4 regions of the Paenibacillus sp. TAB_01 genome follow, and region 1 is predicted to be linked to each of the others. Evidence: riboswitches for the same ligand, from Rfam matches in the RefSeq annotation. Region 1 holds a riboswitch; each other region holds the start of a gene.
The links. Region 1 has a riboswitch for cobalamin ahead of ACHHV8_RS23165 (hypothetical protein). Riboswitches for the same ligand answer to the same signal wherever they lie in the genome.
Positions count from the first base shown of each region.

Region 2: it holds a riboswitch for cobalamin, as region 1 does, so the genes downstream of both, ACHHV8_RS07010 ((2Fe-2S) ferredoxin domain-containing protein) here and ACHHV8_RS23165 (hypothetical protein) in region 1, are expected to answer to the same signal.
Region 3: it holds a riboswitch for cobalamin, as region 1 does, so the genes downstream of both, cobJ (precorrin-3B C(17)-methyltransferase) here and ACHHV8_RS23165 (hypothetical protein) in region 1, are expected to answer to the same signal.
Region 4: it holds a riboswitch for cobalamin, as region 1 does, so the genes downstream of both, ACHHV8_RS26600 (ABC transporter substrate-binding protein) here and ACHHV8_RS23165 (hypothetical protein) in region 1, are expected to answer to the same signal.

Region 1 covers NZ_JBIFNP010000001.1:4,778,789-4,786,641, forward strand. The annotation lists gene ACHHV8_RS23135 (hypothetical protein) at 1-364, opposite strand, end outside; gene ACHHV8_RS23140 (ABC transporter ATP-binding protein) at 361-1,146, opposite strand; gene ACHHV8_RS23145 (ABC transporter ATP-binding protein) at 1,112-2,134, opposite strand; gene ACHHV8_RS23150 (ABC transporter permease) at 2,155-3,027, opposite strand; gene nikB (nickel ABC transporter permease) at 3,024-3,965, opposite strand; gene ACHHV8_RS23160 (ABC transporter substrate-binding protein) at 3,967-5,241, opposite strand; gene ACHHV8_RS23165 (hypothetical protein) at 5,251-5,562, opposite strand; cobalamin riboswitch at 5,705-5,899, opposite strand; gene nrdF (class 1b ribonucleoside-diphosphate reductase subunit beta) at 5,977-6,942, opposite strand; gene nrdE (class 1b ribonucleoside-diphosphate reductase subunit alpha) at 6,967-7,853, opposite strand, start outside.
Region 2 covers NZ_JBIFNP010000001.1:1,452,020-1,459,872, forward strand. The annotation lists gene ACHHV8_RS06990 (ABC transporter ATP-binding protein) at 1-571, shown strand, start outside; gene ACHHV8_RS06995 (oligopeptide/dipeptide ABC transporter ATP-binding protein) at 602-1,543, shown strand; gene ACHHV8_RS07000 (nickel ABC transporter substrate-binding protein) at 1,565-3,190, shown strand; gene ACHHV8_RS07005 (class I SAM-dependent methyltransferase) at 3,211-3,957, shown strand; cobalamin riboswitch at 4,015-4,202, shown strand; gene ACHHV8_RS07010 ((2Fe-2S) ferredoxin domain-containing protein) at 4,410-4,772, shown strand; gene ACHHV8_RS07015 (LysR family transcriptional regulator) at 4,845-5,747, shown strand; gene ACHHV8_RS07020 (hypothetical protein) at 5,744-6,049, opposite strand; gene ACHHV8_RS07025 (GntR family transcriptional regulator) at 6,318-7,004, shown strand; gene dapA (4-hydroxy-tetrahydrodipicolinate synthase) at 7,173-7,853, shown strand, end outside.
Region 3 covers NZ_JBIFNP010000001.1:5,703,665-5,711,517, forward strand. The annotation lists gene cobK (precorrin-6A reductase) at 1-27, opposite strand, end outside; gene ACHHV8_RS27765 (sirohydrochlorin chelatase) at 149-1,354, opposite strand; gene cobJ (precorrin-3B C(17)-methyltransferase) at 1,401-3,596, opposite strand; cobalamin riboswitch at 3,830-4,051, opposite strand; gene ACHHV8_RS27775 (hypothetical protein) at 4,120-4,332, opposite strand; gene ACHHV8_RS27780 (ferritin) at 4,669-5,172, opposite strand; gene ACHHV8_RS27785 (DUF1450 domain-containing protein) at 5,322-5,546, opposite strand; gene ACHHV8_RS27790 (NAD-dependent epimerase/dehydratase family protein) at 5,701-6,693, opposite strand; gene ACHHV8_RS27795 (helix-turn-helix domain-containing protein) at 6,872-7,096, opposite strand; gene ACHHV8_RS27800 (hypothetical protein) at 7,360-7,515, opposite strand; gene ACHHV8_RS27805 (hypothetical protein) at 7,729-7,853, opposite strand, start outside.
Region 4 covers NZ_JBIFNP010000001.1:5,452,659-5,460,511, reverse strand. The annotation lists partial or broken gene cysK (cysteine synthase A) at 1-184, shown strand, start outside; gene ACHHV8_RS26625 (hypothetical protein) at 477-761, shown strand; gene ACHHV8_RS26620 (Lrp/AsnC family transcriptional regulator) at 1,048-1,539, shown strand; gene ACHHV8_RS26615 (aminotransferase class I/II-fold pyridoxal phosphate-dependent enzyme) at 1,554-2,753, shown strand; gene ACHHV8_RS26610 (aspartyl-phosphate phosphatase Spo0E family protein) at 2,882-3,148, shown strand; gene ACHHV8_RS26605 (hypothetical protein) at 3,240-3,764, shown strand; cobalamin riboswitch at 3,790-3,989, shown strand; partial or broken gene ACHHV8_RS26600 (ABC transporter substrate-binding protein) at 4,148-5,198, shown strand; gene ACHHV8_RS26595 (FecCD family ABC transporter permease) at 5,199-6,233, shown strand; gene ACHHV8_RS26590 (ABC transporter ATP-binding protein) at 6,354-7,145, shown strand; gene cobT (nicotinate-nucleotide--dimethylbenzimidazole phosphoribosyltransferase) at 7,237-7,853, shown strand, end outside.

The sequences.
Region 1 (7,853 bases):
CAGGCCAGCTGCCGCATAGCTCCTTATACATCGCCTGCGACGGTTCAATAAGGGTAATCTCATGGACATAGGGGGCAAGCAATTGCGTGAAGCCGCCTGTTCCGGGCCCTATTTCCAGCAGATGATCCCCCGGTGAGAGCATCCCGTAGACGGTATTCATTAAAGCTTGGGTGTACGGGGCTAACGGATTCCGCTCATCATAAGCAGGCGCGTTCAGGACCCAGAACTTCTCTTCCTCTGCATCCAGGCCTACGCGGACATCTTCCGCAGCCGCTTGCTCCCAGGCTTGAATCCAATATTCAGAAGGCGTAAGTGCAGAGGTCGCTGCTTTGATTTGACATTCGTTTTCTCTCCTTATATTCATGGTTTCATGATGGATGAAAAGGCTTTAAAAGCCTGCGTCAACTGTTGTGTATAGGGATGCTCCGGCTGCTCCCATACAGCCTCGCTATTCCCCTGTTCTACCAAGCAGCCCTTGTGCATAACCGCTATTCGATGAGAAGTATGGCGTACGAGGTCCAAATCATGGGAGATGAATAAGTAAGCCATCCGATATTGTTTCTGAATGTGCTGGAGCAGTTCAATGACTTGCGCTTGTACGGAAACATCCAGCATGGAAGTGGGCTCATCAAGAATGAGCAGCTTGGGCTCTAAAGTCAGAGATCTGGCAATAACGACCCGCTGAATCTGTCCCCCGCTGATCTGATGGGGATACCTGTACAGAAGGTCGCGGTGAAGCCCGACAAGCTCCAAAAGCTCCAATATTTTGGCTTCGCCGGCTCCTCTGTCCATCAAACGGTGCAATGTTATCGGCTCCATCAGGCTTCGAAGAATGGTTTGCCGTGGATTGAATGCGGAGTCCGGATGCTGAAATAAAATTTGCATTTGCCTGCGGAGCGGCTGCATCTGTTTCATCGTAAAATTGGAAATATCGTGGCCGTTAAACACAATATGGCCCCCTGGATCTGCCGGAAGAAGCTTCAGCAGGAGGCGGGATAAGGTCGATTTGCCGCAGCCGCTCTCCCCTATTAAGCCTAATGTCTCCCCTGGCGCTATCTCCAATGAAATATTGTGAACCGCCCGAAGGCTTCGTTTATGCAGCCAGCCGCTGCTAAAGGTTTTGCTCAGGCCGGCGACCCGGATCATAAAGAAAACACCTCACTTTGCTGCCTTCCGCCGCTTTCGGACTGCTGCAGTTGCTCTGTATGGATGCCGAAGGCATAGCTGCAGCATACAGCTCCGGCATCCTTAAGCCGCATTCGGGCCGGCTGTGTCTGCACCGGCTGTAAAATGAGCAGCCGCTGCCCGGTTCCGTCCAGCTCGCGCTTGAACCCGGGATGGGCACCATCCCCCGGGCAGGCATCGATGCAAGAAGCCCTTGGGTATACGGGTGTCTGGGGTTTCGAAAAATGTCTGCGGCATGCCCCTGCTCCACGATCTGGCCTGCATACATGACACCGACCACATCGCACAGCGATTCCGCTACATGCAGATCGTGCGTGATGACCAGCATCCCCGCGCCTGTCTGGTACGCGACCCTGCGCATCATTTCTACCGTCTGGTACCTGACCATCGCGTCCAAGCCTTTGGTGGGTTCATCGGCAATAATTAGCGACGGATGGCCGCACATGCCAATGGCGGCAAGAACCCGCTGCTTCATCCCGCCGCTAAGCTGAAAAGGATAGCTTCCCAGCTTGTGCTCCGGTTCAGGCATATGCAATTGGCTAAGCAGCCGCTGGGCCTCTTTATTCCATTGCTTGCCGCTGCTCGTTCTGCGGTGTCGCGCGATAGCCTCTTTCAACTGATACCCTATTGTCAGCACAGGATTAAGAGAGGCTGCCGGATTTTGCGGGATCAGAGCAATTTCGCTTCCTCTCCATTTACGTATGCTTTTCCGGTCGAGCTTTAACAAATCTTGTCCTTTGAACACGATAGATCCGGTGACTTCGGCCGTATCGGGAAGAAGACCGGGAATCGAAAGGCCAAGAACCGATTTACCGCTGCCCGTTTCACCGATCAGACCCCAGATTTCTCCTTGATGCAGATCAAGAGAAACCCCATTTACTGCATGAACCATCCCTTCTCGGATACGAAAAGAAGCCTTCACCTGACGTATTTGAAGAAGCGGAGCCACATACTCACTTCCTTCCCGTATTAAAGCAGCGATTTCTCTTGAGTCGATTTAGTATCCAGCCTGTCTCTCAGGTAATCGCCTATCCAGTTAATACACAATGAAACGATGGCAATACAAAGCCCGGGAGCCAGCATAAGATGGGCATAGCTTCGGAAGTACGGCCTGGCATCATTCACCATCACTCCCCAATCGGCCTCCGGCGGTTGAAGCCCAAGTCCCAGAAAGCTCAGCGAAGCGATGGATAAAATAACTCGTCCGATCCGGATCGTAAATAATACGATTAATGGTCCTATCATATTAGGAAGGATGTGACGGAGAATCATATAACAAGGCCCGGCTCCAAGGGCGCGGATGCCTTCAACATAAGGTTCTTCGCGGAGCTTCATTACTTCACCGCGAACGACACGCGAGAATTCCGGCCATGAAGTGACGATAAGGGCGATGAACAAGCTCTTCATCCCGGGCCCCAGCGTACCGGCAATGGCAAGCATGAACGCCAAGCCCGGCAAGCCTTGAAAAATGCTGACGATCCCTTGGATGAGATCATCGATCCAGCCTCCCCAATAGCCTCCTATTGTCCCGATAATCAGACCGAGCCCCATCGTAACGGCCGTTACCGCAATGGCGAGAACGATGGAGACTCTTCCGCCATAAAGAAGCCGGCTGAACACATCTCTTCCCAGCGTATCCGTCCCCAGAATATGGGCTGGCGAGAGCGGAGCGAGACGCTCCGACATCTGAACCTGATTGAGGTCATACGGCGCGATCCAAGGTGCCAGGAAGCTGCATAATAATACGAACAGAAGCACGAGACATGCGAACCCGGCAGCCCCCTTCATCAGCGTTTCATTGGCGGGGCCCCCATTCAAGCCGCGTTTCAGCTTCAGCTTCATTGAAGCTTCCCTCCCAGCCTCAATTGCGGGTGTATCACAAGATAGGAGAAATCAACCAATACATTGAAGGCGACATAGACAAGTCCCGTAAATACGACATAGCCCTGTATCACAGGGTAATCTCTGCGAAAGATCCCATCCATAGCGAATCTTCCTATTCCCGGTATGGCAAAAATCACTTCCACAATGACCGAACCGCCCAGAATGGCTCCAAAGTATGAACCAATGACGGTAATGAGCGGAATCATCGCGTTACGCAATGCATGAATGAGTAATATGCGTATGTCGCGCAGTCCTTTGGCTTTGGCGGTTACTATATAAGCCTGATTCCATACCTCAAGCAGAGCCGCGCGTGTTAAGCGCATCAGCACCGCACTCGTTCCTGCTGCCAATACGATGGCGGGCATGATGAGGTGCTTTATCGTTCCATAACCGCTGGTCGGCAGCCAGTGAAGCTTTTCGGAGAATACCGTGATCATCAGAATAGCCAGCCAGAACCCGGGGATGGAAACCAACGATAATGCTGCAATTCTAGCTGTATGATCCACGGCCGTATTTTTCATTAGAGCCATCAGCATGCCCAGTGGAATCCCTGTCCCAACGGCAATGATTAGAGCCATGCCCGACACGCTTAACGTGACGGGCAGCCGGCGAAGGAGTTCTCCGCTCACGGATTCTTTCGTCATGTAGGATGTTCCCAGATCCCCGTGACAGGCTCTCCACAGCCAATGAATATATTGGACCGCCATCGGATCGTTCAGTCCAAGCTCCGCTCGCTTGGCATCGATCTCGGACTGCGTCGGCTCGTTGACCCCATTCAAGGTTAAAGCTTCGACCGCAGGATCTCCGGGCGAAGCTGCACTTAAAGCAAAAGCTATTAAAGAAATACCCATCATGACCGGAATGGCTGCCGCTATCCGTCTCAAGAAGTACATCATCTTAAGAGGCCCACTTGAGCTCGGGAAGCGTCGTTCCGTAAATCGTCGCTTTATAGCCTGTAATTTTCTTGTTGTAAGCAATCAAGCTGGCATCGTTAAAGAGGGGAATCGTCGGTAGATCGGATGCGGCAATCGTCTGAAGCTCGTTATAGATGTTTTTCCGCTCGTCCATACTCAAGGTGGTTTTCACTTGATTGAGCAGCTGGTCCACTCTGTCATTCTTGTATCCAAGGCTGTAGCTCTTATTGCTGGAGCCCGTGCTGGATAAATAGTTGGTGAACAGCGTATACGGATCTCCGTTCGGCAATCCTTGTGTGGCGAGAGCCAAGTCATAATCCCCTTTGGACTGCGCTTCCTTGAATGCCGCCCCGTCCAGAATCCGGATATTGACGTCCAGCTGCAAATCCTTCAATACGGACTGGAACAGCTCCGCTTGCGCTTTATAAGGATAGCGGTCCAAGCCATAGGTCGGAACGATCAGATCGATGCTTTTTCTTTGACTGCCAAGGACTTCAACAGCTAATTTCTTCGCTTCCTCCGGGCGGTAGTCCGGCTTCATATCTTTATAGAAAGGCGAGGTGTTATTCAAGAAATTCACCGTGGCCGTTGGATAACCCAGGTAAAGCTCCTTCACTAACTGCTGACGGTCGATCATCATGCTAACGGCTTGACGCATATTGGGGTTATCGAAAGGCGCTTTTTTCCCATTAGGGTGCAGGTAGTGAGAGATCGTCGATTTGGTCGCCGATATTTCGAATTGCGAATCCTTCAGCAGCTCCTTCGCTAAGGTCGGCGGGATCGCGCCCAAGTCCATCACCCCCATAATTTCGCCGGACTTCAGCGCAGCAAGCCTGGTATCGGGATCTGGAATCACGCGAACGCGAATCCGCTTGGCAGCCGCTTTCTCCCCGTAATATCCGTCAAAGGCTTCCAGCAGGGCATATTGATCCTTCTGATGCTCGACCAGCTTGAAAGGGCCCGTCCCTTGCGGGAGTCCGTTGAAATCTCCCTTTTCATTGAAATTTTTGGGACTATAGATCGGGCTGGAGAAATTCACCATCGAATACAGCAAGGTCGGCTGCGGATTTTCAAAGACGAGCTTGAAGGACATGTCGTCGATTTTGACGACGTCTTTTAATCCTGGATAGGAGCTTTTGATATCTAACGTATAGAACGGTGAACTCTTGGGGCTGACCTGCTTGTACCGGTTAAAGTTAGCGATCACCGCATCGGCATTCAGCTTCTCGCCATCATGAAATTTGACATTCTCCCGCAGCTGAAAGGTTCACTCTTTGCCATCCTGCGACATGGTCCAAGACTTGGCCAGCTTGGGAGCAGGCTGTCCGTCCTCGGACGCTGTAATTAAAGGCTCCCACACATAAAGAATGGTGCTCGTATAATAAGCATCCTGAGGTCCTGGAGCCAGGTCGCGCGGAGCGGCCAGAACCACTTCTTCCGGGTGCGCGCTGCCGGATGCAGGTGATGAATTAGCTTGTGGCTGCGCAGCCGGACTGCATCCCACTATCGCAAGGAGTAAACACAGGGCAAGCAAGACAAGCTGAAGCGTGATTTTGTTGCGTGTAAATGAATGAAGCATGACTAAGATTCCTTCTCTCTTTCTGAAGTAAAATGCAAAAAAGACATCTTTACCCAGAAGTGAAGAAAGGTAAAGATGCCCCGATTGTTGAGAAACAAACGACAAGCCGTCCTTAACACTTCCCTATCTTCCGTAGGTAAAAGCAGTGCTGACAGAACAGGCAGGTCTCCTGGCTCTGGATTCTTCATCTTCAGCAGCCTTCCCGGTTCGATCCTAAGACCAGTGGCATCGTTGCTGAGACTCTTCCATTACAGTGGCGGGACCACGTCGGCATTGCACCGAACTTCCCTTTTAAGCTTTAGCTGCCGCTAAAGCACCTTGTTCCCACAATATGCAATTATGAATTTCGGTTGAAATCTATCTGATCATATATTAAAATTCCGTTTTGGGCAAGCGCTGGCGCTGGCGCCAGCGTCAATCGCCGAACAGAAAATCATCATCCGTCAACGTTTCCACATTCACCGTCCGAATATAGCCGTTGCCTTTCTTGGAGAAGAAATCGTGCTGCTTCGTGCGGGTATTGATCCCGTTGAGGACAATCGGATTAATCTCTTCGTCCGGGAATAACGGCTCCAGCCCCAGATTCATCATTGCCTTATTCGCGTTGTAACGCAAGAAGGCCTTCACTTCGTCCGTCAAGCCCACAGCGGAATACAATGCCTCGGTGTACTGCTCCTCATTGCTATGCAAATAACGCAGAAGGCCTTGCAGCGTCTCATAAGCGGCCTGCTGCTCGTCCTCATCCATCTGGGCATAAAGCTCCTGAGCCAGCATGCCTACGTACAAGCCGTGAATGCTTTCATCGCGGAGAATCAGATTGATAATCTCTCCGCTGCTCGTCATTTTGCCTTGCCCGGCCAAGTAGAGCGGATAAAAGAAGCCGCTGTAGAACAAGTAGCTTTCCAGCAGCACGGAAGCGGCCATCGCCAGATACAAATCTTTGCGCGAAGTGATGCCGTTATAATATTGGGAGATCGTCTCCGCCTTCGTCTGCAGGAAACGGTTGTTCTCAATCCATTGGAAGATGGCGTCGATCTCTTCTGTCGAAGCTAAGGTCGTAAAAATACTGCTGTACGATTTGGCATGGATTTGCTCCATCATCCCCATAAAACCGAGAACGGCTTTGCGCTGCAGCCCGTCAACCAATTCAAGAATTTTCGGCATGCCGACGCCGCCCTGCACGGTATCCAGCAAAGTCAGCCCGCCGAGCACCTTCATGTACAGCTCCCGCTCCGCTTCGGTTAAGGTCAGCCAGGACATTTTGTCGTCGGACAGCGGGATTTCCTCATCCGTCCAAAACTGCATAATATTTTGCTTCCAGAATGTATCTGTAAACTCGTCATCGGGACGGTTCCAGTTCACTGCTTTCCAGACACTCATTGCTGTCACTCCTCTCCAGCTTTCTTATACGGAACAACTGATGCACTCTTCGACGGAAAGATGGTTCGTCCGGGTGTAATAAAGAGACTTCAGTCCTTTCTTGGCTGCGTAAATATAATATCTTGCGAGCTGTCTCGTCGTCACATCGCTATTAACGTGCAGGACTGTGGATATGCCTTGGTTCACATGCACTTGAATGGCTGCGATCAAATCCAGCACCTTGAATTGATCCATCTGATAAGCCGATTTATAGTAAAAATAGTTATCCTTGCTCAAATACGGCATCGGATAATAGGTGGTCGAGTTGGCGTAAGTCCGCGTTTCGATCTGCTCCACGATCGGCATGACGCTGGAGGTGGCATTCTGGATATAGGAAATGCTCTGCGTCGGCGCTATGGCGAGCCGGTAGGCATGATATAATCCGTGCTTCTGCACGGCAAGCTTCAATTGCGCCCAATCTTCCGGCGAAGGAACCGCCATCTCCTTGAACAGCTGCTGTACTTTACTTGTCACCGGTCTATAATCCGTTGCTAAATAGCGGTCGAAATAAGCTCCGCTGGCATATTCGGAATGCTCGAAGCCGGCAAACGTCACGCCGCGTTCTTTGGCGATTTCCATGCTTTTCTCCAGGGAGTAGAAGTTCATCATCATGAAAAAGGCACCGGCGAAATCTCTGGCTTCTTCGCTTTCGTACGCGATTTTGTTTTTGGCCAAATAGCCGTGAAGGTTCATGGCGCCAAGTCCGACCGAATGCATCTCCCGGTTCGCTTTGGCGACGCCGGGGGCGTTGGAGATGTGCGTCATATCGCTGACCGCGGTCAGCGCGACAATTCCTTCTTGAACGGATTCCTTCAATTTGCTGCGCTCCATCACATTGACGATATTTAAGGAGGCAAGATTGCAGCTAATGT
Region 2 (7,853 bases), 3.3 Mb from region 1:
CCTCGTTAACGGCAGAGATGTAATCAAGCTGAGCAAGCGGAAGCAGCGCCACGTCTACGGCAAGGAAATAGCTATGATCTTTCAGGATCCGTCCAGCGCGTTGAATCCGGTCGTCAAAGTAAAGAAGCAGCTGCTTGAAGCGATCCGGATTCATGAGAAAACGAGCAGGCCGGATGCATTAGGGCGATGCGAGCAAGCGCTTCTCAAGGTCGGCTTGACAAATACCGGCCGCATTCTTGAAAGCTATCCCTTCGAGCTGAGCGGAGGCATGTGCCAGAGGGTGATGATTGCGATGGCTCTGCTGACCAACCCCAGCGTGTTAATAGCGGATGAGCCGACAACGGCGTTGGATTTGACCATTCAGGCGGAAATATTGGACGAGCTGCTGAAGCTGAAGGAGCAGGGAATGGCGATCATATTGATCACCCATGACTTGAGCGTAGTCGCGCAGACAGCCGATTACGTATATGTGATGAGCCAGGGCAGGATTGTGGAGAGCGGGGAGGTCTGCGGCATCTTCGAGCATCCCCGGCATGAGTATACGAAAGGGCTCCTGGAGGCCATCTTGTAGAGCTTAAGAGGGAAGGAGAGAGCGCATACGATGAATTTGATCGAAGCGGCTGGTCTGAGCAAATGCTATGACGTCAAAGCGAAACCTCAAATCTATGCCGTCAACCACGTCGATTTAACCATCCGCCAGGGCGAATCCGTGGGGCTTGTCGGCGAATCCGGCTCCGGGAAAAGCACGCTCGGGAAGCTGTTACTGCAGCTGGAGAAGGCGACAAGCGGCACTGTGCATTATCGCGGGAACCGTATTTCAGCTTATAGCTTTAATGAAATGCGCAGCATCCGGAAGCATATGCAGATGATTTTTCAGAACAGCGGGAACCTGTTCAATCCTTACTTCAATGTCAAGCAAATCATTCTGGAGCCGATCGATAATTACAGCCGGGAAAGCGAAGCCGAGAAGGAGCGCCGGGTGGTGGAGATGCTCGACAGAGTGGGCTTGGATCGAAGCTATCTGACCCGGTTCGGTCATGAGCTGAGCGGCGGCCAGAGGCAAAGAGTAGGCATAGCCCGGGCGCTCGTGCTCCATCCGGAATTTGTCGTATGCGATGAGGCGGTTTCCAGCCTCGATTATGTGATAAGAAATCAGGTGCTGAAGCTGTTAATGGAGCTGAAGGAACAGCTCGGCTTGACTTATTTATACATTTCGCATGACGTGTCGTCAGTCCGGAAAATATGCGACAGGGTGCTGGTCATGTACATGGGCCATATCGTGGAGATTCTTCCGCGCATCGACGAAAACGTTCTTCATCCTTATACGCAGGCGCTGATGGGGGCCATATTGGACAGCAACCCAAGGAACCGGCAGAAGCGCAAGCCGCTGTTCAAAGCGACGGATGAGCAGCGCGCACCGGACCAAGGCTGTATCTTTCAACACAGGTGCTTATATGCGAAGCCGGAATGCGGGGTCTTGAAGCCCAAGCTGGAAAATGTTGACGGCAGCCACTTTGTTGCCTGTCATTTACATAAAAAATAATCGTCACCTGGGGAGATGAAAATGAGAAAGCATACATCCATTGTTACAGCCATCCTTGCTTTTCTGATGCTGTTTGCCTCAGCTTGCTCCGGCGGCAGCCAGAGTCAGCCATCTTCGGACGGCGCAGAGCGCAAGAAGGAGCTTGTCGTAGCTATATCCGGCGACGGGCAGATGGACCGATTCGATGCGGCATCGTATAACGGTCCCCATCCGATCTACAAGATGATTTACGAAGGCTTTGTGGAAGACGGCGGAGCGGAAGGAATCCTCCCGTCGCTGGCCACGGAGTGGAGCGTTGCCGAGGATGGAAGGACGTACACGTTCAAGCTCCGGCAGGGGGTTAAATTTTCCGACGGAACGGATTTTGACGCGGACGCGGTTATTTTCAATTTAAACAGATGGGTGAATAACAAGCTTCATGCCGCTCTGACCTCGGTTAACGTGGAAAGCATGGAAGCGGTAGATAAATATACGGTCAAGATGGTTTTTACAAACCAAGCCTACCCTATACTAACCGAGCTTTCGTTTCCAAGACCCGTCCGGTTTCTGAGCCCGAGCTCGATTCAAGCGGTCGAGGGCGACCCGATGGGGAAATTCACCAAGCCGGTTGGGACGGGGCCCTGGATGCTCGAAAGCTACAAAAAGGATCAGGAATTCGTCCTCGTTCCGAACCCGTATTATTGGGGCGGGAAGCCGAAGCTGGATCGTATCGTATTTAAAGTAATTCCGGAAGGCCAGGCCAGAATCATGGCGCTTCAGAGCGGGGAAGTGGATATCATTGGGGGAGACCTGCTGGGTAAGATCCCGCTGGACAGCATCGAGGCGCTGAAAAAAGACAGCAGCATCACCGTCTACAACGATCAGACGATGAGCTCTCAATTCATTATTTTCAACCAGGATAATCCGGTGTTTCAGGATAAAAACGTCAGACTGGCATTTAATTATGCCATTAACAAGGAAAGCATGGTCAGCAAGCTGCTGAACGGGATCGGGCAGGCGGCGGACGGACTGAACCAGTACAGCGTGCCGTATGTGACCAAGGAAAATAACCAGTGGTACAAGTATGACAAGCCGAAAGCGAAGCAATTGCTCGAGCAGGCCGGCTTCAAGGATACGAACGGGGACGGCATTGTAGAGAAAGACGGCAAACCGCTGGAGATCAGCTTCGTATTGACGACCGATATGTTTCCCGAATGGAAGCCGATGTGCGAATTTATTCAATCGGAGCTTCTAGGGATCGGGGTCAAAGCCAATCTGAATGTGCTGGATGCGAACGCTTATGCGGACGCTCAAGTAAAGAGCCGCAAGTTTGATATATTGATCCAGCGTACCTCCTCTGACTCCTGGCTGCCGCACAGCGACCTGCTGCAATTTTTTACCATATTCAATGCGAATAACAAGGCGCGTGTATGGTATGACGAGCGTTTGGTCGAGAGCATCAACGAAACGCTGCAGACGATGGATGAGAAGAAGAGGCAGGAGAACTATGACAAAGTGTTCAAAATCATGCATGACGAAGTGGTGTGCATTCCGCTGTACTATCCTGTGACGACCTTTGCGGTGAGCTCCAGGGTTCAAGGCTTTAAAACCGGCGTCAACGGCTATGCGCCGATTGAATGGAGCCAGCTGGATATTGCCGCCAACTAAACGCGATCTAGGAGGATCTTATGGAGCTTCAGCAAAGAATTGAAAAAAATTGGACGGACGGTGCCGTTAATTACAGCAACAGTGTGAAGGGCGAGCTGGGCAGCATCTCGATGAAGCAGGCATGGATCGATATGATCCTTGCCCATGCTCCTCACACGGGAACGTTGGATATATTGGATGTGGGAACAGGCCCCGGTTTCTTTGCAATCATCATGTCGCTTGCCGGGCATCGGGTTACTGCAGTCGATTGTACGGAAAAGATGATAGAGCAAGCGCGAATGAACGCACAGCATGAAGGAGTACAGCCGAGCTTTCACGTATCGGATGGACATCAATTGGATTTTGCCGACGAGTCCCTCGATTTGATCATTAGCCGGAATGTCACATGGACGCTGATCGATGCCGAGAAAGCGTACCGCGAATGGAGACGCGTCCTGCGTCCCAACGGAAGAGTCATCATTTTCGATGCCAACTGGAACATGCGTTATTTTGACGAGGAATATATGAGAAAGCATGAGGAGGATAAGCGCGAATATGAGGCCAGGTTCAATAAACCGGCACAGCATTACACCGATGAAATGCATGAGTATAGAAAACGCATGCCGATGTGCAGCAGGCTTCGTCCGCAGTGGGATTTCGATACGTTGATGAAAATTGGCTATTCGAAGTTTTACTGCGAGATCGATGTGACGGACAAAGCATGGGACGAAGAAAGCCAGGTGAAATTCAAATCGACGCCGATGTTCATGCTGGTTGCGGAAAAATAGAATTTTATGGTGCTTGCACTGTTTATTCATTCCCTATATGATGGACAGTAAGACAAGTGAATATGATAAAGATCAGGTGTCTTTGCGAAAGCAAAGAGTAACAGGGAATTGGGTGTAAATCCCAAGCGGTCCCGCCGCTGTAACCGGGGAGTTGCCTTCAACGATGTCACTCAAAGAAATTTGGGGAAGACTGAGGGCGATGACGATACGGAAGCCAGAAGACCTACCTGATGGTTGCACCAAACAAAGCCTTCGGAGAAAAGGAGTGGTGTGCATGGAAGACGATGATGATTGGAGTATCTCGTTTTATTTAGCTGTGCACGGACGCCTGCCTCTTGATGAAGAGGCGGGCTTTTTTGTTGATGGAAATGGATGAACAGCAAGTATGATTATCCATTCAGCCATTTGGAAGTGAAGTAAACAGAGGGGAATAAGGGGAAAGGGGAGGAAGCATGGCTACATGGGACTTATCGGGTACGCAGCATCATGTCCTTATTTGTAATGGAGGAAGCTGTCTGCGCAAGCAGGGAGACGAGGTTACGCTTGCTTTACGGGAAGAGGTCGCATTGCATGGAGCGGAGAATCTTATTCATACGACCAGAACCAGGTGCAACGGCCGCTGTGAGGACGCATGTGTCGTCACGGTATATCCGGAAGGCATCTGGTATAAGGATATCGGACCGGAGAGCGCAAGGCTGCTCGTAAGGGAGCATTTGCTCCAAGGCAGGCCGCTGTATGAACGAATGGCTTATTCGTATCGGAACGAACGATTTGTTCCTACAGGCAGCGGCGCCAAAGGCGTTCCTCGCCATTAGCACGGCCGGTGACCCGGCTGTATAATGAGAGGGACTGGTTAGGACAAAGAACTTACGGAAAGGGGGAGCCGCTTGACTTTACAGCAATTAAAGTATGTTATCGAGGTCGCCAACCGCGGCTCCATCAATGAAGCCGCCAAACGGCTGTTTATTTCGCAGCCGAGTCTTTCCAATGCGATCCGGGAGCTGGAGGAAGAGCTGAAGATTTCCATTTTTGAACGAACGAACAGGGGCATCTCCCTTTCCAAGGAAGGGGCGGAATTTTTAAGCTACGCGCGCCAGGTGATAGAGCAGGCGGAGCTTCTGGAAGGACGCTACCTGCACGCGAAGCCGTCCCCGCAGCATTTCTCGGTGTCGACCCAGCATTATGCTTTTGCGGTAAATGCGTTCGTCAGCCTGGTCCAGGATTACGGGCAGGACGAATACGAATTGGCGCTGCGCGAGACCAAAACGTATGAAATCATTGAAGATGTCAAAACGATGCGAAGCGAAATCGGTATCCTGTACCTCAATGAGTTTAATGAAAAAGTAATAAAGAAGATGCTCCAAGCGGCGAACCTGCAATTTACCGGCTTGTTTACCGCTAAGCCCCATATTTTCGTCAGCATTTATCATCCGCTGGCGAAGCAGTCTGTCGTGACGTTCGATCAGCTGCAGCAGTACCCTTATTTATCGTTCGAACAGGGGGAGTACAATTCGTTTCATTTTTCCGAGGAAATTCTGAGCACAATCTCACATAAGAAAAGCATACGGGTGAACGATCGGGCTACCCTCTTCAATTTGTTGATCGGATTGAACGGCTATACCATCTCGACCGGGGTGCTGAGCGCCGATTTGAACGGCAATGAAATCATTCCGGTTCCGCTGGACTGCGAGGAAACCATTCACGTCGGCTGGATCTCGCATAAAAATACACAGTTAACGAAGCTGGGCGCGGCTTACATTGAAGCGCTCCGGAAGGCCATTGGCTGTTAAACGAAACTGACGGAACCATTCCGTCTCCATAAAATGGTTAGAGGCGGGGGGATGCGGTTCCCGGCCTCTTTGCTGCGCCTAGATAAGTCTCCTGTTCGAAAGTACCTTCCAGGTCGTTGAGCTGCCTCCGGCCGGAGCACCCTGCCGCACAGCTCGAGCCAGCGTTCCCGGGTTGCGGGACTCGTATATTCGAGATGGTGCATGAACGTTTCGAAATCTTCGAGACCGAAATGGCGGATGAGGGAGGTCATGCGTTGCTCATCTTCCACGTGGGATAAGAAATGAAGCAGCTCATATCGCATAAGAGGTTCCTCCTTGCCGGACGGATGTAAGTTTTCAAGCTGCTTGTATAAGCCTGCTTGACAGGGCAGACTAAGCAACCGCAGGACTGGTTTTTTTATTTTATTAGGCGGACACCGTTTTCATGATTGCAGGATCGGATTCGAAGCCCTGTGTGAGCGCTTCATGATGTGCTTGGAGTCTTTAAAATAATTCGTTGACGGATTGGGGAAACACATATATTATATAATATATGTTGTATACATCATTCGAAACAAAGGTGGAAGTGCAATGAGCTTACCGAAGATCGACACATCCAATTTATGGGATAAAACCTATGCGCTCTTGAAAGAAAGCATTATTCGCCGGAAATATGCACCGAACCATAAGCTGTCGATTCCGGAGCTTTCAGAGCAGTTAGGCGTAAGCCGTACGCCAGTAAGAGATGCGTTGACGCGTCTCGAAATGGAAGGACTTGTGAAAACGGTCTCTAAGGTGGGAACATTCGTGGTTGCTATAACGAACCAGGATGTGCAGAACATTATGGACACCCGGCTCATGCTGGAATTTTGGGTTATTGAGAAACTGAACAACGTTGATAAGGAAACGCTGAAATTCAGAATTTCGAGAATGCAGGACATTCTGAGGCAATCCGCCGCCAAGGTGGAGTCCAACCATGTGGACGAGTATTTGAAATCCGATTTTAATCTGGAGTTCCATCTGGAATTTATGGAGCTCGGACAAAATAAAAATAACCTCGATATTTATTTGAGAACGATGAATTACCGGTATATTACAATGAAATCATCGATCGTGACCGATGAAATGGTGAAAGTAGCTATGAACCAGCATCAGCAAATTGTCGATGCCATCTTGGGTGGGGACATCGGCGATATGAAGCAGGTCATCCAATTGCATCTGGAAGATTCGAAGGAACGGCTTCTCAAAGGAATTAGAGAAAACGGCGGAAGTATTTGAATGGAGCGTGGAGCGTTCCTTTCTAAGCGAAGGTTCGTAAGCCAGGCTGTAAGATCAGGAACGAGAGGATAGAGCATGCTTCTATTCAATCATCCTTTTTCTTCAATAAATGATGTATACAACATACTACACACAACAAAAGCAGTTAGTGTCGGAGGGGGCAGCTGGATGTTTAATGCAGAGGGAATAATACCGGCGATGATAACGCCGTTCAACGAGCAGCAGGAGGTTAACGAGGAGGCCTTGCGCTTTCTTGTAAAGCGCTTTCTTAAAGCCGGCGTTCACGGATTGTTTTGCCTGGGCACGAACGGCGAATTTTTCTCGTTAAGCTTTGAAGAGAAAATAAGGGTCGCAGCGATTGTCATTGAAGAAACGAAAGGGCAAATTCCCGTCTATGTCGGGGCAGGCTGTATCAGCACGGCGGAAACGGTCCGGCTGATACACGAGCTGGAGAAGCTCGGGGCAGATGCATTATCGGTCATTACGCCGTATTTTCTCTCCTTCACCCAGAAGGAATTGGCGGACTATTACCGCACATTGGCCGACGAGACTTCGCTGCCTATCGTCTTGTACAACATTCCGGGGCGAACGGGCAATGCACTTCATCCTTCGACGGTCAGCGAGCTGGCGCAAATTCCGAACATCGTAGGCATTAAGGACAGCAGCGGCAGCTTTGATACGATACTCAGCTATCTGATGGAGAGCAACGAATCGTTCTCCGTGCTGGCCGGCACCGATTCCTTAATTTTATCGACGCTGATGTCGGGAGGACGGGGAGCCATCGCAGCTACGGCGAACTTGTTCCCCGAGCTGGTGGTGTCGATCTACGAGCTGTGGAAGCAGGGAAGG
Region 3 (7,853 bases), 920 kb from region 1:
GCTCGTTCCAGCCATCACCAGTATCATTTTGTTTGCCCCTCTCTAGCTTAAGATGGTGCGCCAGCTGCTGCTTTATCGTTGGCGTCAAGCGGTCTTTCCGCTTGAGCCTGCTTATGCTCGCTGGATGCAGCCCTGAGCGTGAGGATGCTCAGGGTTGCTTTTTCTCATGTGCGTGATCATGCTGCACTTGTCCGCTCACGCCTACCAGATTGCGGTCGCCCTCATGCTCGTGATCATGATCGTGATCGTGGTCATGTCCATGCGCATGCTCGTGATGGTGCTTATGGTCGTGGTCATGTCCGTGCGTATGCTCGTGATGGTGCTCATGGTCGTGGTCATGTCCGTGCACATGCTCGTGATGGTGCTCATGGTCGTGGTCATGTCCGTGCACATGCTCGTGATGATGCTCATGATCGTGGTCATGTCCGTGCACATGCTCGTGATGATGCTCATGATCGTGGTCATGACTGTGTTCGTGATCATGGTCATGTCCGTGATGATGGTGGTCGTCGTCATGATGATGGTGGTGATCAATATGCTCCATTGCCGCAATCCGGTATTGGCACATGTCGCAGTTCATGCGAACCTCACCTTCAAGCGCCTCAACCGCCCGCTCCTGCAAAATGGTCTTCAGCTTCGGATGAAAGCCGAAATAATCGGCCAGCGCAAATTCATGTTCCGGATATGTTTCGCGGTACTGCTCCAGCATCTGCTCCATCCGTTTGATCAGCACGCCGGTGAACAGAAAGTAAGGAAGGATAATGACTTTGCGGGCGCCAAGCATCAAACAGCGCGCGACGCCTTCTTCCATTAGCGGAGCGGTGACCCCGATAAAAGCCGTCTCGACCCATTTCACCTTGAGCTTCTCCCAGAATAAGCGGGAAATTTTGAACAAATCGCTGTTCGCATCCGCGTCGCTGCTGCCGCGTCCGACAACCAGCACCGCCGTGTGCTCCAAGTCCGTGTGCTCGCCCAGCGTCAGCTCGGCTAAAGCTCCCGCGGATTCGAGCCGGGAGCTCAAAATATCCAGCACCTGCTGGTGGACCCCGATCGGGCGCCCGTAAGTAAATTTCACATCAGGGTAACGAAGCTTCGCTTCATCAATGGCTGCCGGAATATGAATTTTGGCATGACCCGCAGCAAATAAAGTAATTGGCACAACGGCTACGTGCGTGGCCCCTTGACGAACGCAATTCGCGATCCCTTGTGCTATGGACGGCGCTTCAAACTCCAAAAAACATGTCTCCACCAAAGGACCTTCAAGTCCTTCCGCAACGGAGCGGACAAATGCCCTGATCTCCTCGTTCCCCTCGGCATCCTTGCTTCCATGGCCAACAAATAAAACCGCCTTCATCTATGTACCTCCCATGTTTAGTCTTGCCTTCGTCCGTTCTCTCCGCTTAATCTCCGCAAACGGCATTTTCTATTGTAAAAACAGGGAGCTCTTGATGTTGGTACCCCTCAATTTGCTTGACCCGTTTAAAAAATTTATGGAATCGCTCATTCGGATGCCCTTCTGCGACATAGCGCTGCACAATCCGCTCGATCGTATTGACGATCGCTTCCGGCTCGATCCCCTCCGCTACCGGCTGCGCCGGATGGGCATTGCGTCCCACCGTCTTGCCTCCAAGAAACAGATCGAACTTGCCTTTGCGGTACACGATGCCGATATCTTCATTCACTGCGCCGTAGCAAGCCATACCGCAGCCGTTCAAGCCGATGCGCAGCTCCTTCGGCACGCGCAAGCCGCCCAGGCGCTCCTGAATCTCCTCCGCGTAAGGGATCGCGTCGCCTTTCTCGGCGTTGCAGAAGTCGCACGCCTTCAGCTGCGCCACATCGCCGATCGGCGCAAGCAGGAAGCCTTCCGCCCGAAGTCTGGACGTGACGGCCTCGGGATTGTCGGTCGGGATGCGCACAATCATCTGATGATGAGGCGTGTATTCCATCGTGCCCTTTTCACCGACCACATCGGCCAGGGTCAGCATCTGCTTCGCCGTAAACTTCTTCTCGACGACGCCCGGACTGACCGCTAGCTCAAAAATCGACTGCTGGCGGAACAAGCCCGCGCCCGCAAGACCTTGCGCCGGGGGAGTCTCTACGCCCTTGGCCCTGTCGGCCAGCTGCAGCGCCTCCAGCGCCAGCATCAGAGACGCGGCCGGGCTGGCGGGGCTGCGCTCCTGAACCGCCACCGCTGCGCTGCTCTCTGCCACCGCTGTCAGCACGCCCACGCTCACACTACGTGCTGCTCCGTCCGCCGCAGGCCCTGCCGGGCCACGCTCGGAACTCGCTGCCAGCACTCCGCCCACGCTCACACTACGTGCTGCTCCGTCCGCCGCAGGCCCTGCCGGGCCACGCTCGGAACTCGCTGCCAGCACTCCGCCTACGCTCGCACTACGCGCTGCTCCGTCCGCTGCAGGCCCTGCCGGGCCATGCTCGGCACTCGCTGCCGGCACTCCGCCCACGCTCGCACTACGCGCTGCTCCGTCCGCTGCAGGCCCTGCCGGGCCATGCTCGGCACTCGCTGCCGGCACTCCGCCTACGCTCGCACCACGCGCTGCTCCGTCCGCCGCACTGCCCGACGGCCCTCGCTCCGCTCCCGTGGGCAGTACTCCGCCGCCGGGCGCCTGCGCTCCGCTTCCTGCCGCCGCGTTTCCGCCTGCGAGCCGGCTGTCTCCTGCTTCACGCATCTCCGCCTCCGACCATTCATCGTCGTCCGGCTCCTCCCAGGCCCAGTCCTCGTCGCCCTGATCCTGCAGCAGGCCGTCCGTTTGCCTCAATGCCCACGGCTCGGCAGCCTCCTGAAGCCGCTGATGCGGACGAAGCGGCTGTACGTCCGCTCCGAGCGTGTACTTGCGCTGGTAACCGCGCGGCGTAATCATCAGGCCGTCGTATACGGTCGTCGACGAATTACCGATAATGACGGTCGTCAGCATGCCGATGTCATGATCCAGCATATCCCGCAGATTCGTCAGCACCACATGCTGACGGTCGCGATAGGCGCTTTTGACAATACCGACCGGCGTGTCTGGCGAGCGGTATTTCAGCAGAATGCGCTGGGTTTCCACGATTTGCCGCGTGCGTCTCCCGCTGCGCGGGTTATACAGCGCAATAACGAAATCCGCCATGCCGGCAGCCTCCACCCGTTTGGCGATCAGCTCCCAAGGGGTCAAATGATCGCTCAGGCTGATCGTGCACGCATCATGCATGACAGGAGCCCCAAGCAGGGAAGCCGAGGAATTGATCGCCGAAATTCCGGGGATAATCTCCACCTCAACGCCATGCTGGCGGCTCCAGCCTTTTTCCATCAGCACTTCATAGACCAGTCCGGCCATGCCGTAGACTCCGGCGTCGCCGCTCGAAATAACCGCTACCTTCTTCCCGGCTTCCGCCTGACGGACGGCTTCCTGCGCTCTGCTGACTTCCTCCGTCATTCCCGTACGCACGACGGACTGGTCCGACAGCAGTCCCCGGATCAGATCCACGTAGGTATTGTAGCCGATGATGACTTCGCTTTCCTGAATCGCTTCGCGCGCCCGCTTGGTAATATGCTCAAAGCTGCCGGGTCCGAAGCCGATAATTAACAATTTGCCTGCCATCACGCCGGGCCTCCCCATCTACATTGTATTGTCCTCATATTAAGGACTATGATAAAAGTCGAAGTCTAGTCCATTCGAAGCACAACTAAAAAAAGCATTCCCAACACATGCGCAATGTGTTAGAAATGCTTCTGTAATCATTATCCGTCTCCGGCGGCCGCTCGCAGTACAACCGTACCGTCCGCCCCTTTGATAAGCCGATCTCTAACACCTCCCTAAATCCTCGTAGGTCAACAGTGTTCTGAAGCTAGGCAGGTCTCCTGACTTGGAGCATTCTTACCGATGCCTTCCCGGGCTTTAGATCTGAAGCCCAGTGGCGTTTACATCTCGGAAAGACTGCCGATAATCGTATCGGCGCTCCTTACAGTGGCGGGTCCGCGCCGGATTTGCACCGGCTTCCCTTTTAAACCGAACGGGATTGCATCCCGCTCAGCACCTATTTCAATGATATGCAGTTGTTTAAACTTCATCATATCACTGGGAGTCAAGATTTGTCCAGACAAGGGGGTATCCGCAGGGGCAATTAAGGAGTTTGCGAACACCGGGCATCCCGTTTTTTTATGTCCAGGCTGAAGAAGGCTCCTGCAACATTCCATAATTCTTTCTGAGTTTCTGGCGTCGTCGGTAAAAAGGCTCCCGGATTCGGCACAGCAGACGCTGCTTCAAACGATTCCAGCGGGATCCGAAGCTGCTCCAAAATGACTTTGATATCAATTGTCTTGGTTTGCCCCTGCATACTTATTGACCACACTCCATCCAATTCACTTTACATCGCGTGTGCTTGTATAACTTCAGTATACCGGAAGCTGTCAAAAAATAATGTCACTTGCTGGAGGCCTCCGCTTCAGGATCCTCAGTATTTTTGTCGAAACGGAAACTATAAATAAATCTTTATGAAGATAGTCATGTTCCGCTAAGACCGCAGTCATAGTCCGTTATTCATCCGCTGCATCCGTCCTCACCCTCGGGCCCGGCATAAGCCGATTTTCGAATAGCAGCCACGAAAAAAAAGCCGCCCGCACCTTATGGCGCAGCAGCTTGGTTGACTTTATATATGTACCAATAGAATAGGTTAGGCGGTCGGCGGTGTGAAGACACGCTGCGCGAATTCCGCATCCAGCATGTAGAAAGCGTTGCTGTCCCTGTCAATGCGCTTCAGCTTCTGAATGATGCTGTCAAACATCGCTTCTTCTTCCACCTGCTCATCGATAAACCATTTGAGAAACTGCATCGTAGCATGCTCACGCTCGTTCAGCGCCAGATCGGATAAATGATAAATCCGCTTCGTAACGATTTGCTCATGCTCATAGCCATGCTCATACACCTGGAGCACAGAATGATAATCGTTGTTCGGGTTGTCCATCCCGGCAATGGTCGCACGCCGTCCGCGGTCATTCAAATATTTATACATTTTCATCGCATGGAACCGTTCTTCTTCGGCTTGAACGATAAAGAAATTGGCAAAACCATCCAAACTTTCACCGGAGCAATAGGCAGCCATCGCCAAGTATACCTGCGAGGAATAAAACTCAAAGTTCATCTGTTCGTTCAATGCCTGGAACAGCTCATCTGACATCAAGTGGGTATCCACCTTCCTATGGGTCTATTGTAGTTATTTCGCTCTCATTCCCGAAATATACAATAAAACCAATACTATTGCAACGAACAGCGCAGGAGAGAGGATCCATAAAAAAGTCATCAAGAATCGCTCCTTTCCGCGGGAAGCTACCCGATTCTGCTTTTCAGTTCTTTATAGAGCTTTTTCGCCGAAGGGGCGCAAATCAGCTGCTCCGACTTGCCGAACAATACCATGCAGCCTTTCGAACAGGCCTTACAGCTGCCGAGACAATCGCGTTTCTTGTGCTTGATATCCGGAAACTTGCTCTTCATGGCTTTGTAAACGGATTTGGAGCCTTGCTTCAGGTTTTTACAGCAGTACTTAATTTTCATATGGCTCAGCACTCCCTGTCGTCGTCGCTCGGTAAGAACCTATCTCAAATGATAATGGTTCTCATTATCATTGTCAATACAGGAATAAGCATCCGACAAGCCCCAAAGCCGCAAAAAATAAAGCTGCTGTTTCCTTTTTTTCCTTTTTAGATGACTAGCTGGCCGTTTCCTTGACCAAATCATGGGCATGCGGCCTGGCGTCCGAGCACGTTATGCCGTTATGGAGCGCATCCATAAACCGCCTGTACATGTAGTCCCCTACGATCTGCGTCAATCCCTCCTGCAGCTTGATCCGCGGCCGCCATCCGAATTGCTCCTCCGCCTTCTTGTTCGATACGCAGAGGTGAACGAAATCCTCCGGACGCGCAGGCATAAATTTCGGAACCGCTTTTTGATCGAGCATTTCATTCAGCATGTCGACGAGATCGACGATCCGGATCGATTTCCCGCTACCTATATTATAGGTTTCTCCTCCATCCAAGCTTAAGGCTTGAATATTGGCGGCTGCCACGTCCGTCACGTAGACGAAGTCCCTGGTCTGCAGCCCCTTGCCGTACAAAACCGGACGTTCGCCGTTCACATAGGCATCCACCGTATCGTAAATTACCTCGCCCGAGCCTCCAGGCTTCTGCCGCAAACCATACACATTCGTATACCTCAACAAGGAATAACGGAGACCGTACAGCGCCCCGTATTGTTTGATATATTCTTCCGCCGACAGCTTCGCTCTTCCGCTGGCCGTCAGCGGAGTGCAGCGGAACGTTTCGTCCACGGGCAGCAGCTCCGTTGCGCCGTATACATCGGCGGAGGAACCGTATACAAACTTGCGGACGGGAAATTCCCGGCACATGTCCAATAAATGGATCAAACCGCGCAAATTAGGGTTCAGTCCCTTATACAGCAGCGACTCGTCTACATCGGTCTGCTCCGCCAAATGGATGCAGTAATCCGGCGCTTCCTCTTCGAATATATCGCGAAGCTCCCTGCTCTCCAGATCCGTTTTGTATATTTTGCATCGCGGATTTGTTAAAGCTTCCCCCTCCGAATCCAAACGGTCGACAATCACAACCTCCAGACCTACCTTTAAAGCGTATTCCGCCGTGTGCGAGCCTATAAAACCGGCGCCGCCGGTAAGCAGCACTTTCATGTTTCTTCCTCCCTGCGGGTTATGGAAGAGATCGGCCCTTCCATTTATTTTTGATACATAACGTATCTCTGAATTGATATAAAAAAGCACTATTCGCACCAATCCAAATAGCGCCGCGGCAGTACGCTTCTTGTCAAAACGCTTATGATGCCGTGACTGCCATGCCGGCTCGGCTTCCTTACGTGGGGGGAAGCTGCTTGCTGCTGTCCGGGCCCTCCATCACATAATCCACGCTTACGGAAAAATACTGGGCGAGCTTTTTCAATGTATCGTATGTAGGCTGTCTGCGATCGTTTTCATAATGGGACAATGCTGCGCGGGTCACACCGATAATCCTGGCCAGTTCTCCTTGCGTTAATTGCCTCTCTCCCCTCAACTGGGAAATACGTTTTCCTAGTTTCATGACGCCGTATCTTTCCTTTCCCGCAAGTTTCTATCTCATACCGATGGCACGCCGTAAATTGGGGCGGGTTCTATGAAGCTGTCAAAGGCTCTTAAACCTGATTATACATGTTTTCCACTTTCGATACAATTCGTATCTAACAGTTTGTCAAATTAATTATTCTGAATGTTTACAGTCCGGCTTCCAAAAAAAATCCCACAGCATAAAGGCTGCGGAATTTTCCTCTTGCGTATGTGTAGCTCGCAAGCTTGCCTATGTATGTATTATTTCTTGGAGTCCCCGTCATCTGGCGACTGAGGATCTTTATAGGAAGAAGGCGGGGATTGAAGAGTAAACGTTTTCTCATCAAGGTTCAACTGTTTCATAATGCGATAAATGTCCATGGAAATGACCTTCCGGTTCGAGTAGCTGCTACTCATTTCGTAACTCTCTCCCTTTGTCTCATTGTTATTTCCGTTGCTTCCACCGGCTGTTTATAGTATCACTCTATGATACATTTTGTATCCTGTCAAACAGTAAAAACGTCAACAAAACGGGAATTTTGTATATCCATGTCGAAATTCATCTAAAAAATACTTTAGTATTTGCGGTTTTGTGAGATACTTCACATTTTTTAGTAAAAGGGCTCTTCATTAGATTTGAAATGATTGTCTGGGGAGCGAGCGGTTCCTGTAAGCGCGGGAATGAAAGGATATGTAGCTTGCAATAGCTCTTGAAATACTTGTGGCCGCCGTCTCCAGCATAGCGTTTACCGCGG
Region 4 (7,853 bases), 670 kb from region 1:
GACGCGCTGCGCACGACGCAGGAGCTGGCCAGCCGCGAAGGCATTCTGGTCAGGCCTTCGTCCGGGGCGTCCGTATCGAACCGCGCTGCAGGTAGCCAAAAAGCTGGGCAAAGGCAAGCGGGTGCTCTGCATCGCCCCGGATACGGGCGAACGTTATTTGAGCATGGGGATTTTCGGCGGCTGATGAACCTGGTCAACAGCCTTGTCATACAATCGTTGTATTGAAAAAAAGCGCCTCTCTATAGTATCGGAGGCCGCTGAAAACGGGTAGGGCACGGAATCGTTCATGAACGAAAAAGGATTCCTGCTCGCGGCGGTGATTTTCAGTGGTCCTTCCCTATAGGGAGGGCTTTTTTTGTTTTACTTGAATTTATTGTGAAGGGGACAAGCTCATTTAAAATGGTGTTGAATATTTATTCATATATGTGTATAATTATAAATATCAAGAAGATAACTAATGGAAGGTGATCTAAGGGATGAAAATCGCACTGGACAATGTGGCTCCGACTCAAGACGCGTTTGAACAAATGCTTTCTTGCATGAAGGAGGGGCGGGGAACGGATGCGGCGCTTCAGTATGAAGTCTACTGCAGCAGTCCTTATGTGATTGCGGCGTACGATCAAGGCAAGCTTGTCGGTCTCGGACGGGTAGCCTCCGGTGACGAAGCGGCGGGCGGCTGCGATATTAAGGTGTTGGATCCGTACCGGGGAAGAGAAATCGAGGATTACATGCGAAAGCTCTTGTCCGTTCATCGTATATAATTCGTTTGGTATAGATAAACGTTTAAATAAAATGCGAGCGTAGAGCCTGGGGAGAGCATTCCCCGGGCTTTTGTTATGCGAGCCCAAGCTCCTGCAATTTTGCTTTGCAAAAAGTCAGTTGTTGGGTGTAATATGGAGTAATAATTTAATTATTTCCCGAGTATGAGCGCACACTTAAGCTTATGCTTCATTCATGCTCATGCTAACGGGAAAGTTTGCTGCGCAAACCCGGCAAATGTTATAAAGAAAGTTTGCTTAAGCAAACTCTTAGGAGGATCAACCGACAATGGAACAGTTCAAATTGCGCATTATCGACCTGCTGAAGGAAGACGCGAGAAGATCGCCAGCGTTAATCGCGACGATGCTCGGCGCCTCCGAGGCAGAGGTTGCCGAAGCGATCAAGGATCTTGAAGACGCGCACGTCATCGTGAAATACGCGACGGTCGTCAATTGGGCCAAGGTAGACGATGAGAAGGTAACCGCCTTAATCGAAGTTCAGATTACACCAGAGCGCGGCCGCGGATTCGACGCGATTGCGGAGCGCATTTACTTATATCCGGAAGTAAAGTCCGTTTACCTGATGTCCGGCGCGTATGACCTGCTCGTTGAGATCGAAGGGAAGACGCTGAAGGAAGTGGCATCGTTCGTCTCGAACAAATTGTCGCCGCTTGACCGCGTGTTATCGACCAAAACCAATTTTATTTTGAAAAAATATAAGCAGGACGGCATCACCTTCGAAGATCATGAAGATGACCGCCGTATGCTAATCTCGCCGTGAAGGACGATGAGTTCATGATGAATCAGACCGAAAAGCAAAGTCCAACAAACAAGTCGATGTCCGACTATCTGGCCCCGCTGGTCCGGGAGATTCCGCCATCCGGAATCCGCAAATTTTTTGACCTTGTCAGCGGCAGCAAGGATATTATTTCGCTGGGCGTAGGCGAACCCGATTTCAGCACGCCATGGCATGTGCGCGAAGCTTGTGTGTACTCGCTCGAGCGCGGCAACACGAAGTATACGCCGAATGCCGGTTTGCCGGAATTGAGAGAAGCGATTGGCGAGTACTTGTATGACTCGTTTCACGTCCCGTATGAGCCCTCCGATGAAATATTAGTAACCGTCGGCGGCAGCGAAGCGATCGATTTGGCGCTGCGCGCGCTCATCGTGCCCGGCGATGAAATCTTGATACCGGAGCCTTGCTATATCTCCTACTCGCCTATTACGAAGATCGGCGGCGGCATTCCCGTAGGGATCGAAACGTTCGCGAAGGACAACTTCAAGCTGACGCCGGAATCGTTAAAGGCAAGCTTGACGCCGAAGTCCAAAATCCTGATTCTGTGCTATCCGAGCAACCCGACCGGCGGCATTATGACCTATGAAGACTGGCTGCCGATTGCGAAGATCGTCGAAGAGCACGATCTTATCGTCATTTCCGACGAAATTTATGCGGAGCTGACTTATGAGCAGAAGCACGTGAGCTTCGCCTCGCTGCCGGGCATGAAGGATCGGACGATTCTGGTCAGCGGTTTTTCCAAAGCATTCGCTATGACCGGCTGGCGCATGGGTTATGCCTGCGGTCATCGTGACCTGATCTCCGCTATGCTCAAGATTCACCAGTACACTGTGATGTGCGCTCCGGCCATGGGACAGGTTGCGGCACTGGAAGCTTTGAAGAACGGACTGGAAGAAAAGGACCACATGGTCGAGTCATACAACCAACGTCGGCGGCTGGTCGTTCAGGGCTTCCGTGAAATCGGCTTAACCTGCCACGAGCCTCAAGGCGCATTTTATGCGTTTCCTTCGATTGCTTCCACAGGGCTCACCTCGGAGGAATTTGCTCAACGGCTGCTGTATGAAGCGAAGGTTGCGGCAGTGCCGGGCAACGTGTTCGGGCTGGGTGGAGAAGGCTTTGTACGCTGTTCCTACGCGACTTCCGTCACTCAATTGATCGAGGCGATCGAACGGATCGGTAAATTTATACAAAAACTGTAAATTCGACAAAAGTAGTCATTTGCAACCTCGGAAAAAGCTGGTATCTTTATAGTAAAGAAATATTTCATGAATTTTTATTTCTATGAAACGATCTTGTCTAAAGATACGTGGTTAAGGAGGGATGACAAATGGCTTTTCCGGAATATCAGCTTCGGCAGTATTTGAATATGGGTTGGGTTCGCGAGAAGGATCAACAGGCCAAGTGGATTTTTGGGAAAAAGAAGCAATCATCTTCTGCCTTATCTTTAGAAGAAGAGATTTATCAATTGCGAATGGAATTAGAAAAGCGGGTCCAGATAGACAAAAGCTTAACCTCTTCTGAAGTTGTGGAGATCAGCATGATGCTTGACTTGAAGATCAATGAATATATGAACCGTAACAAGAGGAACCGTTAATGCGGTTCTTCTTTTTTTTGAAAGAGCGCTCTCACTTATGATATGATGGTGGCTGATAGTATAGTGTTTTTCATCAGATAGGAGAGGGACTATGAGAGGGAAATGGCTGCTGATCTTCATGCTGTTGATGCTGGCGCTGGCCGGCTGCGGGAATGACCCGAAAGCGGACGTGCCTATTTTTATGATGGGGCAGAACGGGGTACCTAACGAAGTAGGAGATAAGCTGCAGGCCGCGCTCCAAGCGAAGGTAGGGCAGGCGCCGACGGTGAGCGTATTGACCGTACCTGTGTTCTCTATGGAAAAGCTGATTGTGGAAATAGCTGCAGGAGATAACGGGATTATCATCGTTCCGGCGGAGCAGTTCAATGTGATAGGCAAGCAGGGAGGATACGTCAGCCTCGACAACATTGCGAAGCAGGAGGACTTCCCATCAGGCGTGCTGGAGCTTCCGGTGGACGGAAAGACGGAAAAGCATTTGTACGGCATTCCGCTGGAGCAGACCAAATGGTTTACGGAATTGAAGCTGAACGGCAAGGACCTGGTCGCCTTCGTTCCGGCAAACGCGAAGAATCAGGATAAAGTCATGCAAGTGATCAAAGTGATCGCGCAAAAATAGACTGAGCCGCTCGGGCGGCTTGTCTCATTTCATACATCGAACAGGTGCTTATTCGCATACGAGATGCGATTCAAGTTAAAAGGGAAGCCGGTACGAATCCGGCACGGTCCCGCCACTGTTATTGGGGATGACCCTCAGGAAGCCACTGCTCTTACTTCAGCGGGAAGGCGAGGAAGTCTGCAGCTCCCCATAAGTCAGGAGACCTGCCTGTACGAACGAAGACTGTCCCCTTTCGAGGAAAAAGGAGCGTCGCGAGCCAATGGTTGCTCTGTCTGTTCAGGCAGGACGGCCATTGGAGGTCGTTATGCCCTTGGTTTCTTTTCGCCGAAAAGGAACGAAGGTTTTTTTGTTTGGCAAACCATGATCGATAGGAGTGCGGAATAATGAAGGCAACACGGGAAACAACAGGGAAGCGGTGGCTGCGTAAAGGGGCTGCGGCGCTTCTGGGGCTGACGCTGGCATGGAGTCTTGCAGGCTGCGGCGAGAAGCCGAAAACGCCGGGAGCGGGCGATTTGGCCGATCCCCCTAAAGCGGGCGCAGGCGCCAATACAGGTGGGCAAGCGGGGACGGGGGCGTCCGCCGGAGCCAAGGCGACAGTGTATCCTTTTAAAGTCAAGGATGCGACGGGACAAGAGTTCACGTTCGCTAAAGCTCCGGCGCGCATCGTTTCGGTATCGCCGAGCGAGACGGAAACGCTGTTTGCTCTAGGGCTGGGAGACAAAGTTGTCGGCGTCTCCGATTACGACGATTATCCTGCGGAGGCGGCAGGCAAGCCGAAGATGGGGAGCATCGTCAAGCCGAACGAGGAAGCGTTGATTGCCGCGAATGCGGACGTCGTGCTGTCCGGCGTGTCGCTGCCTGTGCCGGTAGTGGATAAGCTGCGCAGCCTTCAGGTGAATGTGTTCAAGGTAGATCCGAAGACGGTGGAGGATGTAATGAACAACATCCTGATCTTCGGGCAGCTGTTCGACAAGCAGGAGCAGGCGGAGAAGCTCGTTGCCGGCATGAAGGCCGACCTGCAGAAGGTGACCGATGCCGTGAAGGATTTGAAGCCGGAGCAGAAAAAGCGGGTGCTGATTGAATTTTCGCCGGGCTGGACGGTCGGCAAGGGAGAGTTTATGGACGAGCTGATCACGCTCTCCGGAGGGATCAATGTCGCTTCCAATGTGAAGGGCTTTGCCCAAATGAATGAGGAGCAAATCATTGCCGACAATCCCCAAGTCATTTTATACCCGAATAATTTAATTGATGAGAAATCCAAAAAAACGATGGATCAAATCATTAGGGAGCGCAGCAGCTGGGCGGGCATCGATGCGATTAAAAACAACCGGCTGGTCGGGCTGGATCAAAATTTGATCAGCCGTCCGGGACCGGCGGATTACACAGGGCTTACTGGAGGTCGCTAAAGGAATCTATCCCGAGCTGGTGAAGTAGATGAGACGGAAGCTCTGTTTATGGGGCGGAGCCGGCTGCCTTCTCCTGCTGCTGTCGGCTTCGTTCAGTTTATCGATCGGTACGGTACGGCTGCCCCTGCTGCAGGTATGGGGAATTCTGGCCCATCATGTGCCATGGATTCACGGGTATGTGACACCGGATTGGCAGGCATCGGCGGATCAAATTATATGGCGCGTGCGGCTGCCGCGCGTCGTGCTTGCAATCTGTGTCGGCGCTTCGCTCGGCATCGCCGGAGCCGCCTTCCAGGGGGTGCTGCGCAACCCGCTGGCGAGCCCTTATACGCTCGGCGTTTCGTCTGGAGCCGCGGTGGGGGCGTCCTTTTTGATTCTGACCGGGCTGCAGTTCGCATTGCTCGGCTCTTGGTCGGTGCCTGTAGTGGCTTTTGTGACGGGCGGTATCTCGCTGGTCATTGTCATCGCGCTGGCCCGTTCGGACGGCAAGCTGCAGCGGGAAACGGTGATTTTATCCGGTGTCGTGATGCAGGCTTTCCTCGGCTCCTTCGTGTCTCTGATGGTGGCTATGTCGAAGCAGGTCGTCAATGAGATCGTCTTCTGGCTGATGGGCAGTTTAGCGCTCCGGGGCTGGGCGTATTCCGGCGTGATGCTGCCGTATTTGGCTGTCGGGGCGCTGATTCTGCTCGGCTATGGCCGCTCGATGAACTTGTTCGCTTTGGGCGAGCGGCAGGCGGCACATCTGGGTGTACACGTGGAGAGGACAAAGCTGGTCGTGCTGATAGCCGCAACGCTGGTGACGGCTGCTGCGGTGTCCGTGTCAGGTGTCGTCGCCTTTGTAGGGCTTATCGTGCCTCACTTGCTGCGTTTGATGATAGGAGCGGATTACCGGCTGCTGCTGCCTCTTTCTTTGCTTGGAGGGGCGCTGTACGTACTGTGGGCCGATACGCTGGCGCGTACCGTGCTGAGCCCGATGGAGATTCCGCTCGGGGTCGTCACGGCGCTGCTCGGGGCGCCGTTCTTTGCCTACTTATTAAGACGGCAGAAGAAAACGGCCGGTTAAAGTGCCGCATGGCGGAGGGTGGAGGCCCGGGAACCGGCAAATATGCAAGGGTGTCCCAGATCTCAACCGGGTGGTTCCGCGAAGCGGGAGAAAGGAGGAAGGCAGCCGTTGGAACAGGCATTGATTCATGCGGACAGCTTAAGCCTGGTCTACTCGACAGGTCCGGTGTTGAACGGGGTCAGTTTCTCCGTGGCCGCAGGCGAGTGCTTCGGCATTATCGGCCCGAACGGCAGCGGCAAGTCGACGCTGCTGAAGCTGCTGTCGGGCGTAATGAAGCCGACGAAGGGCGTTGTGCTGCTGGAGGGCAAGCCGGCCCACCGGTACCCTCGCAAGCCGCTCGCGCGCTGGATGGCGGTGCTCCAGCAGGATGCGCTGCCTCCGCTCGATTTCACCGTTCGCGAGGTGATCGAGATGGGCCGCTTTCCGTTTCAGAATTGGCTTGGGGACGAGGGACGGAGCCGTACGGAGGCGCTGATCGACGGGATTGTCGAGCGGCTTCAGCTCGAGGAGCTGCAGCACCGGAGCGTCAGCCTGCTCAGCGGAGGGGAACGGCAGCGGGTTGCCCTGGGCAAGGTGATGGCGCAGGAGCCCAGCGTTCTGCTGCTTGACGAGCCGACGACGTATCTGGATATCGGATACCAGGTGCAGATGATGGAATGGATCCGGCAGTGGCAGCAGGAATCGGGGCTGACGGTCATCGCGGTGCTGCATGATTTGAATTTGGCGGCGCAGTATTGCGGGCGTCTGCTGCTGCTTAACGGCGGAGCCGTGGAAGGGACCGGAACTCCGGATGAAGTGATCCGGGCCGATCTGCTGGAGCGGGTATACGGGACAATGCCCATTGTGCTGGAGCACCCGGTTTCCGGGGTTCCGCAGCTGCTGCTTCAGGCGAAGCGTCCGCTGACGGAGTAAGCTCTGAAATGTTTCGATTGGATATGATATTTTTCATGTATCGTTTTTATGGATAAGGCTTGCGTCATGGCAGGAGAGGGGATAAGTAAGGATGAAATCGTTGGAGCAAATCGTATCGGAGATTCAACCGCTTGATCAAGGAGCAGCAGAGGCGGCAGGCCGTCATCTGGATTCGTTGACCAAGCCGCCGGGAAGCCTCGGGAAGCTTGAAGAGGTAGCCCGCCAGCTGGCCGGCATGAGCGGTAAGACGATACCGGAGCCGGGCAAAAAAGCAGTCATCGTGATGGCCGGGGATCACGGCGTTTGCGAGGAGGGAGTCAGCGCTTTTCCTGCGGAAGTGACACCGCAGATGGTGCTGAATTTCTTGAACGGCGGAGCTGCGGTAAACGTATTGGCGCGCCATACGGGAGCGGAAGTCGTATGCGTGGATATCGGCGTCAATGCCGATTTGGAGCATCCGCAGCTGGTTTCGCGCAAGATACGCAAAGGAACGCGCAACATGGCCGTTGAGCCCGCCATGACCGAGCATGAGGCGGTTGATGCCATTCTGGTCGGCGTACAGGTCGTTCAAGAGCTTGTAGATCAAGGCTATTCGCTTTTTGCCACAGGGGAAATGGGGATAGGCAATACGACGCCAAGCTCGGCTATTCTCGCCGTACTGACGGGGACGGAGGTCGGCATTACCGTCGGACGCGGGACGGGAATCGA